One region of the Bradyrhizobium sp. USDA 4454 genome, then DNA from elsewhere that is predicted to be linked to it. Evidence: riboswitches for the same ligand, from Rfam matches in the RefSeq annotation. Region 1 holds a riboswitch; the other holds the start of a gene.

Region 1 (4,405 bases):
CCTTCGGTCATCACGCGATCGACACCGAGCGCGAGCTGCTCGGAGATCTGCGCCAGCGTCACCTCGGGCACATCGCGATCGCCGCGCCGCTCGTGCGCGAGCAGGCGATGAGCGTTCTCGATGGCGCGTTCGCCTCCCTTGACGGCTACATACATCGCTCACACTCCGCTTGCGATCAGCCGCGTGGTGCGCGGGATCGCCACAATGGCATCGTCATGGACCAGCACGACATCGATGCCGCGCGGGAACAGGGCTTCGTTGATTGCAAGCCGCTGGAACAGGTCACGCGGCTTGAACATCGCCTGCAGCAGCGCGCTGCCGTCGATGCCGGGCCCTTTCAGCTCGAAGGCCGGCCCCTGCGTCAGGCTGTCGACCTGGAGAATCAGCGTGGTCGAGCGGTCCGGATATTCGCTGCTGCCGAACGCGAAGCGCTCCAGCGCCGGCAGGTTCGCGGCTTCGCCGATCAGCGCGAAGCTTGCGATCGAGGAGTCCCCAACCACCGGTGCGCCGGCGTGAAATTTCAGCCAGCGGGCGACGTCCGGCGTCGCCGACATTGCACTGTCGAGCCAGATCGGCGTGTCGTGATCGAACAGCGTCAGCGCGATCGCGGCCGCGCCGCGCATCATGCCGGCGGGCACCCCGACGCTTGCTGCGACGCGCTGCACGCTGCCCGGGCGCGCCATCGCATCCATCACGGAACGGAAGGTGGATTGCGCCGACAGCACTTTGTCGGCAAAGCCTGCGGGCATTTCGGCAATCGTCGTCATTGCATCACCCCTCACCGCGCACCATCGTGTAGAAATCGACCCGCGTCGCCGCGGTCTCGGCGGCCTTGCGGGCGCGTTCGGCATTCATCCCGGCACGCAGCGGCGCAATCACCTTGGTCTCCACCTCGCCGGACAACGCCGCCGATTGCACCATCGCGTCGCAGAGCGCGATCATCCGCGCCTTCTCAGCATCGCGGCCGAGCGTGTAGCCGAAGCCGACCTCGCCGGTGGCAAGCTGCACCGCCGCGCGCGACACCGTCGCCTCGCCGAGATTGAACGGCGCGCCGTCGCCGCCGATCCGCCCGCGCAGCATCACCAGTCCGTTTTCCGGCTCGCGGAGGTTCTCGTGCGCAGGCATTGCGATCGCCGCCAGCCGGCCTGCGATATCCGCAGCCGCTGAGTGCGCCAGCACCGTCATCGCAGCCTTGCGCTGGGCTTGTTTGCTGTTTAGTCCGATCGAACTCATTGGCAACCTTGCTTGTATCAAGTTGTCTATGATACTAGACAACTTGATAGCGGAGCGCCATGACTGTTTCGTGACAAACTGAAGATTTCTGATATCACCGCGCGATGAGCATGCAGGAAAGTTCCGGCGTCGCCTTGTGGCGGCAGGTCGCCGACGGCATCGAGCGCGGCATCGCTGACGGCCGCTTTACCGCGGGCGAAAAGCTGCCCGGCGAAATGGAGATCGCCGAGACTTACCGCGTCAATCGCCACACCGTGCGGCGGGCGCTCGCCGCATTGGCGGAGCGCGGACTGGTGCGCGCCGAGCGCGGCAGCGGCACCTATGTCGAAGCCCAGCGCCTCGCCTATCCGCTGCGCTCGCGCACGCGCTTCTCGGAAATCGTCGGCGCCGGCGGCCACGAGCCGCGCGGCCAGTTGATCGAGGCCGGCGAGGATATTGCCAACCGCGACATCGCGCGCGAGCTGGGCCTGAAGATCGGTGCGCCGCTGATCCGCATCGAAGCGGTGCGGCTTGCCGACCGGACACCGATCTGCGTCTCCACCACATGGCTGTCAGCCGAGCGATTTCCCGATGCCGGCAACGTGTTCGCCAACGTTCATTCGATGACGAAGCTGCTCGGACATTACGGCGTGAAGGATTATCACCGCGCCTCGACCCGGATCACCGCGGCGATTGCCGATGCCACCGATGCGGCGCGGCTCGACCTGCCGCTGGGACGGCCGGTGCTGGTGGTCGATGCAACCGATGTCGACATGCTGGACCAGCCGCTCGTGACCAAGCGCTCGCGGTTCGCCGCCGAGCGCGTCGAGTTTCTGGTCGAGAACGGCTGACGATCCCCTCTACAATCCGAGGTGCGACGTCAAGCCTCTCAACAAAGTCCACGCCAACGGCCGTTGCGGAAGATCGGCAGATCGGCTAAAAGCTGCATCGCGAGGAGCCGCTGTGCTCATTCGTCCTGTCGCGCGACTGGCGAGCTGACGTGGAATCGACCACGGGGAAGCGCGAAGGTTTTAGCGCCGATCGCCTGGGCACCAATCTGCTGAAACAACAGCGTGTTGAGGAGCCCGAGCATGCCGTCATTTCGCGATGAACTTTCCATCAACGATCAAGAGATCGCCGCCGCCCTTGCGGGGGAAGAGCGCCGTCAGCAAGACGGCGTCGAACTGATTCCATCCGAGAATTACACCTACCCGGAGGTGCTTGAACTGCTCGGATCCGTCTTCACCAACAAATATTCCGAGGGCTATCCGGGACGCCGGTACTACGGCGGTCAGCAGTTCACGGACCAGATCGAGAACCTCGCGCGGCAGCGGGCCTGCTCGCTGTTTCGCGCCGAGCACGCCAATGTTCAGCCTCTTTCCGGGTCGCCGATGAATCAGGCCGTCTATCTCGGCCTGTTGAATCCGGGCGACACCATTCTCGCCATGGACCTGTCGCATGGCGGCCATCTCACCCACGGCGCGCCGGTGTCCCATATGGGACGTCTGTTCAACTTCATTCGCTACAAGACGGCCCCGTCAAAGAGCGGAGCAATCGATTTCGACGGGTTGCGCGCGACAGCGCGTGAAGCGCGTCCGAAAATGGTGTTGTGCGGCTACAGTTCCTATCCGCGCGACCTTGACTATGCAGCATTCAAGAGCATCGCCGACGAGGTTGGCGCGCTCACGATGGCCGACGTGAGCCACTATGGCGGACTGGTCGCCGCGAATGTCATGCGCAATCCGCTTGATGCCGGGTTCGACGTTATGACGACGACATCGCACAAGACGTTGCGCGGCCCCCGTGGCGGAATCATTCTGTGCCGGAGGGAACATGCCGGTCGGATCGATGCTTCCGTCTTTCCCGGCCTGCAGGGCGGACCTCACATGAACGTCGTGGCCGGTATCGCGGTGACTCTGAACAAGGCAGCGACCTCGGATTTCCAGACCTACGCGCGGCAGGTTTTGCGCAACGCCAAGGTTCTGGCAGCAACGCTGATGGAACGCGGAATGAAGCTGGTCACGGATGGGACCGACAATCACATGATGGTCATCGATACCGGACTGGACGGGCGAGCAGCCGAGGACCTGCTCGACGCCATCGCCATCACCACAAACAAGCAAATTATTCCCGACGATCCGCGCCCGCCGCTCAGGCCGAGCGGTATCCGCCTCGGCACACCCGCGGCGACCACGCGTGGCATGGGAGGCGCGGAAATGCATCGCATCGGCGAATTCATTGCCGCAGCCCTGCAGGCGAAAGCAGACGATGCGGTCGTCGCGCGGCTCAGGTCGGAGTGTGTCGAGGTGTGCCGCGCTTTTCCTGTTCCAGGCCTGGTGTCCCGGTTCGGATCGAACTGATCAGCGGAATCGAACGGCCGGCGCGAGGCGATTCCAGAGCAGCTTCGGTTCGGATTGAATCAGAACCGAAGCTCCGGATTCTTGTCTTGACGCGTTTTCTTCAGGCGAACCGGTGTCCGCTTCGCTCGAAAACGCTCTAGCTAGATCACGGCACGCTGGCCGATGATCGCAAACCGCAGCTTGCTCGATATGAAGTCGATCGCGGCGACCGCGATCAGGATCATCAGGATCAGGAACGACACCTTCTGCCATTCCAGCATGCGGATCTGCTCGGCGAGTTGCAGGCCGATGCCGCCGGCGCCGACGATGCCGATGATGGTGGCCGAGCGCGTGTTCGACTCGATGAAATAGAGCACCTGCCCGGCGATGACAGGCAGCACCTGCGGCAGCAGCCCGAAACGAATCTCATGCAGCGCATTGCCGCCGGCGGCGCGGATTCCCTCGACCTGCTTGCGGTCGGCCGCCTCGATCGCCTCGGAGAACAGTTTTCCGAATGCGCCGAAGTCGGAGACCATGATCGCGAGCACGCCGGCGAACGGGCCGAGCCCGACGACGTTGATCCAGACCAGCGCCCAGATCAGCGTATCGACGCCGCGGATCGTGTCCAGGAAGCGCCGCACCGGGAAGCGGATCAAGTTCGACGGGATGATGTTGCGCGCCGCCAGCAGGCTGACCGGCAGCGCCAGCAGCGCCGCAAGCGTGGTGCCGAGCAGCGCGATCGACAGCGTCTCGCCGAGCGCCTGCATGTAGAGCGGGAATGATGCGCCGGGATTCGGCGGGATCATCAGCATGGTAATCCAGCCGAGCTGGCCGACGCCCGAGATCAGCTTGGA
Region 2 (4,405 bases), 2.5 Mb from region 1:
GGGGCGGATCGTGGTCGGCTCCTTGGTGAACTCGACGCCCTTGGCCTTGATCTCGGCGGCGACCGCGTCGATGTCCTTCACGGTCAGCCCGAAATGGTCGAGCCCCTGATAGGGCGTCACCGGCGGCGCGTTGACGCCGTCGCCCTGCGTCACCTCGGCGATGAAGATCTTGGCGCCGCCGAGCTGGACGTCGATGCGGCCGGGTCCGCGGATGATCTCGCCGCCGAGAATGTCGCGCAGCCAGGTCGCGGTGGCCTCGGGATCGGGACTGCGCAGATGGACGTGGTCCCAGGTGACGACTGGCATTGCGAAACTCCGTGTTGTTCTCGCGCCGCTTTGGAGCGTGGCACTCGATCTCGGGCGGCGGGAATTTAGCGATCGGCCGCCGGCGATGCCATCCCTCCCTGCGCGCAGTTGCAAGATTGTCGTCCCGGAATGAAACCATTCCGGCGGTCGGCGGTTGTTCTCGCGTGGCCGCTCGACCTGCGGCCGTCTCTATAGACCTGCTCTGTGGGTGACGGCGCGATCGGGCGTCGAGGGTGAGGGCACGACGATGCGGATCGGGCTGGCGTCGTTTCGAAAGGCGGCTGCCGGACATCTTGGTGAGGGCGGCTTCTACGCCAGCCTGCTGCTGCCGCTGATCGCGCTCGCCGGGATTGGCGCTTGGTTCGTGCTCCCCGAGCCCAGCGACGCCGGCGACCAGGAGACGCGGCCGGTGTCATCGGCCATCGTCCGCACTGCGGATACGCCTGCCCAGACCGCCAAGGACTCACACAAGGATGCGCCGGCCGCGGCCGCAGTTGAGCCGGCCACGGTCGGCGTGGCCACGGCGCAGCCGGCGGAGGAGGCGAGGCCGTCCGTGCCGGGCGTCGAGCGGTTGCCGCTGGACAAGCTGCGGATCGCCTCGCAATCATTTCAGCGCGGCGGGTTGGGTTCGAAGGCGCTGGTCACCCTGACGCTGCGCAACGCCAATGATTTCGCGGTCAAGGATATCGAGATCGCCTGCGCCTTCATCCGCCGGGACGGCAGCCCCATGACCGAGCGCAAGCGGCTGATCCCGGATACCATCGGCATGAGGAGCCGCAAGACCTATCCCCGGATGTTAATCGGGTTCGTCAATGTTAACGCAGACAAGGCGAAATGCACGGTCGTGACCGCCAGCCGCGTCTAGACCTGCATCTCGAAAAAGTGACGGGGAATTGACTTCCCGGGTGAACCGTAACGGCCAGGCAGGAACTAACTAATAAGCCGACCGTTGGAGAACGACCCGGAACCGCGGGATGGCGACTGTCCGGGTGATCATACGCAGACGATGAATTCGCCCGCGCGATGACTGATGTCGTCGCGCCGAGATGAACCGCGCCCGGCGCGGGGGGAGCTACCAAGATGCCAGTGGCGCGTTATTTCCTGTATGTTGGTGGCGTGCTGCTCGCGCTGCTCTTCATTGTCAATGCCGTGGTGCCGCAGGAGGCCACGATTCCCGGCCAAAGCCAGACCATCTCGTCGCCGGGCGTCGACAAGACCATGGTGCGCATCAGGTCGACCCAGAAATTGCCGGATCGGGTGGAGTATGACACCAGCCTGCCGACCATCGTTCCGGCGCAGGTCAATGCGGTTGCGGCAGCGGCCCTGCCGGCTGCCGGCGACGCGTCGGCGCAGGCACGCGTCCGCAGCACGTTTGCCCAGTTCATTCCGCCGGAAAAGGCTGACGCGAACAAGGTCGTCGCCGAAGCGAAGCCGGCCGAGCAGCCGGCCCAGCCGCAGGCGCCCAAGAAGCGCAAGGTCGCGCGCTATCATGCCCATCCGCAGCAGCCGATGCGGCTGGCCCAGCCCGGCATGTATCAGCCCTACCGCGTCGCGCAGCAGCAGCCGCGCATGGGCTTCTTCGGCGGGTTCGGCACCTGGTAGCAGGACCACGGCGCCAGCCGGCCAATCGATTCGCCGCCGCAAACGCATGCGGCGGCATTTTCATGTGTCGATCGGCGCGCTTAGCGTGGCAGGCGCGGAATCTTGTCGGCGAAGCCGTTGTAACAGGTCAGCCGCTCGTCCTCTTCCTTCACGAAACGGCATTCGTTGACGCCCTTGGCGGGGGCGGCCTTCGGCTTCGGCTGCGGCTTGAAAATCTCGTCGTAGCACATCAGCCGCTCCTTGGTGGCATCGTCGATGTCCTGACAGGCCTGGAGCTTCTGGGCGGCCGATTGCGGCTTGTCGGGGGCGGGCGGCTTCTCGCCCTTCTTGGCGGCCTGCTTCTTGCCGACCTGGACCAGGGGCTTGTCGCCGACCATCGGCTGCGTCGCCGCCGCCGGCTTGTCGGCGGGCGCCGGGGCTGGAGTGGTGCCTTGAGCAAGCGCGGCAGCCGGGCAGAGGAGCGCCAGCGCGAGGATGATATGTCTCATGGTGAAAATGTCCGAAATGGCGTGATGACCGGAAGGATGGCGCCGGGGATCGGAAAAGCCCGGCAAGCGCCGAGGCTTATCGCAAGTCTTGTCCGAATCCTACCCCAGACGCGGCCCGCCCGGCACCGATCCACCGGGGAAATACCGGCAAATCGTCGCCGTGGAACGACCAAGGGAGCGTGATTTGCCTTTGCCGGGCGGGGCGGCTATGACCACCCCATCTGCGCGACTGGCGCTTGGATGGACCACCATCGGGGAGCGCAGAGACTGAAACGCCGCGCGCCTGGGCACCGCTTCGAAACGGAGGTGCCATGACGGCGAAACTTCTCGATGGGCATGCACATGCCCGGATTGTCATCGACAAAATTGCCAGTGAACTTGACCGGCTGCCGCGCGCACCGGGGCTTGCGGTCGTGCTGGTCGGCTGCGACCCGGCGAGCCAGATCTATGTGCAGAGCAAGGTCAGGATGGCCGAGCGGCTCGGCCTGCGCGGCGCGGTCGAACGCTTGCCGGATGATTGCAGCGAGGCCAATCTGCTTGCCAGGATCGATGCCCTCAATGCGCGCCACGACATCGACGGCATCCTGATCCAGCTGCCGCTGCCGGCGCATATCGACTCGTTGCGCGTGATGGCGGCGGTCGATCCCGCAAAGGATGTCGACGGCCTGCACGCGCTCAACGCCGGCCGGCTGTTTCACGGCGACGCTGCGCTGGTGCCGTGCACGCCGCTCGGCTGTCTCCGGCTGATCAAGTCGATTCGATCAGATCTCACCGGCGCTCATGCCGTGGTGATCGGCAGTTCCAACATCGTCGGCAAGCCGATGGCAGCGCTGCTGCTGCAGGAGCAGGCCACCGTGACGCAGACCCACATCCACACCCGCGGCATCAGCCAGATCTGCCGCCAGGCCGACATCCTGGTCAGTGCGGTGGGCAAGGCGGGCCTGGTGGGCGGCGACTGGATCAAGCCGCAGGCCATCGTGATCGTGTCGGCACCACGCGGGTCGAGAAGCCGGACGGCGGCTACGCGGTGTGCGGCGACGTCTCTTTCGACGAAGCGGTGCAGGTCGCCGGCGCGATCACGCCGGTGCCGCGCGGCGTCGGCCCGATGACCATCGCCTGCCTGATGGAGAACACGGTGAAGGCCGCCAAGGCGAGGGCGAAGGCGGCCCGGCTGCAATAGCGCAGGATGCTCAGGGCGGAGCGCGAACGGTCGGCGCTGCTCGCGTCTCGTGCCCCCGCTTGGATATTCCGTGCGCGAAGTTGATGACCTCGCAGGTAATGGAAAGCCCCGCAGCATTGGTCTATCGTCGCGCGACACACGGAGACGCGCGATGCTGTATGCGGAAGATCAGACCTTCAAGCTTGGCCGCTACACGATCGGCGAGGCCGAGATCCTGGAGTTTGCCGGGAAATATGATCCGGTGCCGATTCACACCGATCCCGTCGCGGCTGCGGCGGGCCCGTTCGGCGGCCTGATCGCAAGCGGCTTCAACACCATTGCGATCTATCAGCGGCTGGTCGTGGAGGCGATCTGGAGCAAGGTGGCGGGCATCGTCGGACGGAGCTTCGAGATACGCCTGCCGAGCCCGGTCCGCCCGGGGACCACGCTGACTGGCCAATCGGAGATCCAGAAGATCACCATCAGGCCGGAGCGGCGCGATGCCGTCGTGATCTTCAAGACGGAGCTCGTCAACGACGAGCAGCGGCCGGTTCTTGTCCTGGTGCTCGATGCGCTGATCCACATGCGGCCGGCGGAGCGGGAGCGGGCATAGCCTTCGCCCGAATTGAGTCTGGCCGCTCGGCAATGCTGCGGCTACCATGCCAAACCTGCGGTCGAACTGAAGCGCATCTTTGATGCTGTCGCGTCTGGCCGCCGGAGCATTCGGTTCGACGATGTGGTGCGGCCGTGAAAAGCAACAAGCAGAAGCGCGGGGAGATCGATGCGAAGCGGCGCAGGGCCGACGAATGGCTCCGCTTGCAGGCGCAAAAGGCTGCCGAGCAGCGTCGCC

Evidence for each region. A riboswitch is a leader RNA that binds a small molecule or an ion and turns the genes downstream of it on or off. The one in region 1 is predicted to bind ZMP and ZTP.
Region 2: another riboswitch for ZMP and ZTP. It lies ahead of ACVIW0_RS16085 (bifunctional 5,10-methylenetetrahydrofolate dehydrogenase/5,10-methenyltetrahydrofolate cyclohydrolase); the one in region 1 lies ahead of ACVIW0_RS27835 (serine hydroxymethyltransferase).

The regions. Positions count from the first base shown of each region.
Region 1 covers NZ_JBTRCN010000001.1:5,979,790-5,984,194, forward strand. Annotated here, with positions in the region: gene ACVIW0_RS27815 (carbon-phosphorus lyase complex subunit) at 1-155, opposite strand, end outside; gene phnH (phosphonate C-P lyase system protein PhnH) at 159-767, opposite strand; gene phnG (phosphonate C-P lyase system protein PhnG) at 772-1,233, opposite strand; gene phnF (phosphonate metabolism transcriptional regulator PhnF) at 1,338-2,063, shown strand; ZMP/ZTP riboswitch at 2,186-2,270, shown strand; gene ACVIW0_RS27835 (serine hydroxymethyltransferase) at 2,304-3,572, shown strand; gene phnE (phosphonate ABC transporter, permease protein PhnE) at 3,713-4,405, opposite strand, start outside.
Region 2 covers NZ_JBTRCN010000001.1:3,450,097-3,454,501, forward strand. Annotated here, with positions in the region: gene ACVIW0_RS16065 (VOC family protein) at 1-306, opposite strand, end outside; gene ACVIW0_RS16070 (hypothetical protein) at 515-1,171, shown strand; gene ACVIW0_RS16075 (hypothetical protein) at 1,387-1,908, shown strand; gene ACVIW0_RS16080 (hypothetical protein) at 1,989-2,396, opposite strand; ZMP/ZTP riboswitch at 2,612-2,692, shown strand; partial or broken gene ACVIW0_RS16085 (bifunctional 5,10-methylenetetrahydrofolate dehydrogenase/5,10-methenyltetrahydrofolate cyclohydrolase) at 2,708-3,576, shown strand; gene ACVIW0_RS16090 (MaoC/PaaZ C-terminal domain-containing protein) at 3,728-4,168, shown strand; gene ACVIW0_RS16095 (zinc-ribbon domain containing protein) at 4,303-4,405, shown strand, end outside.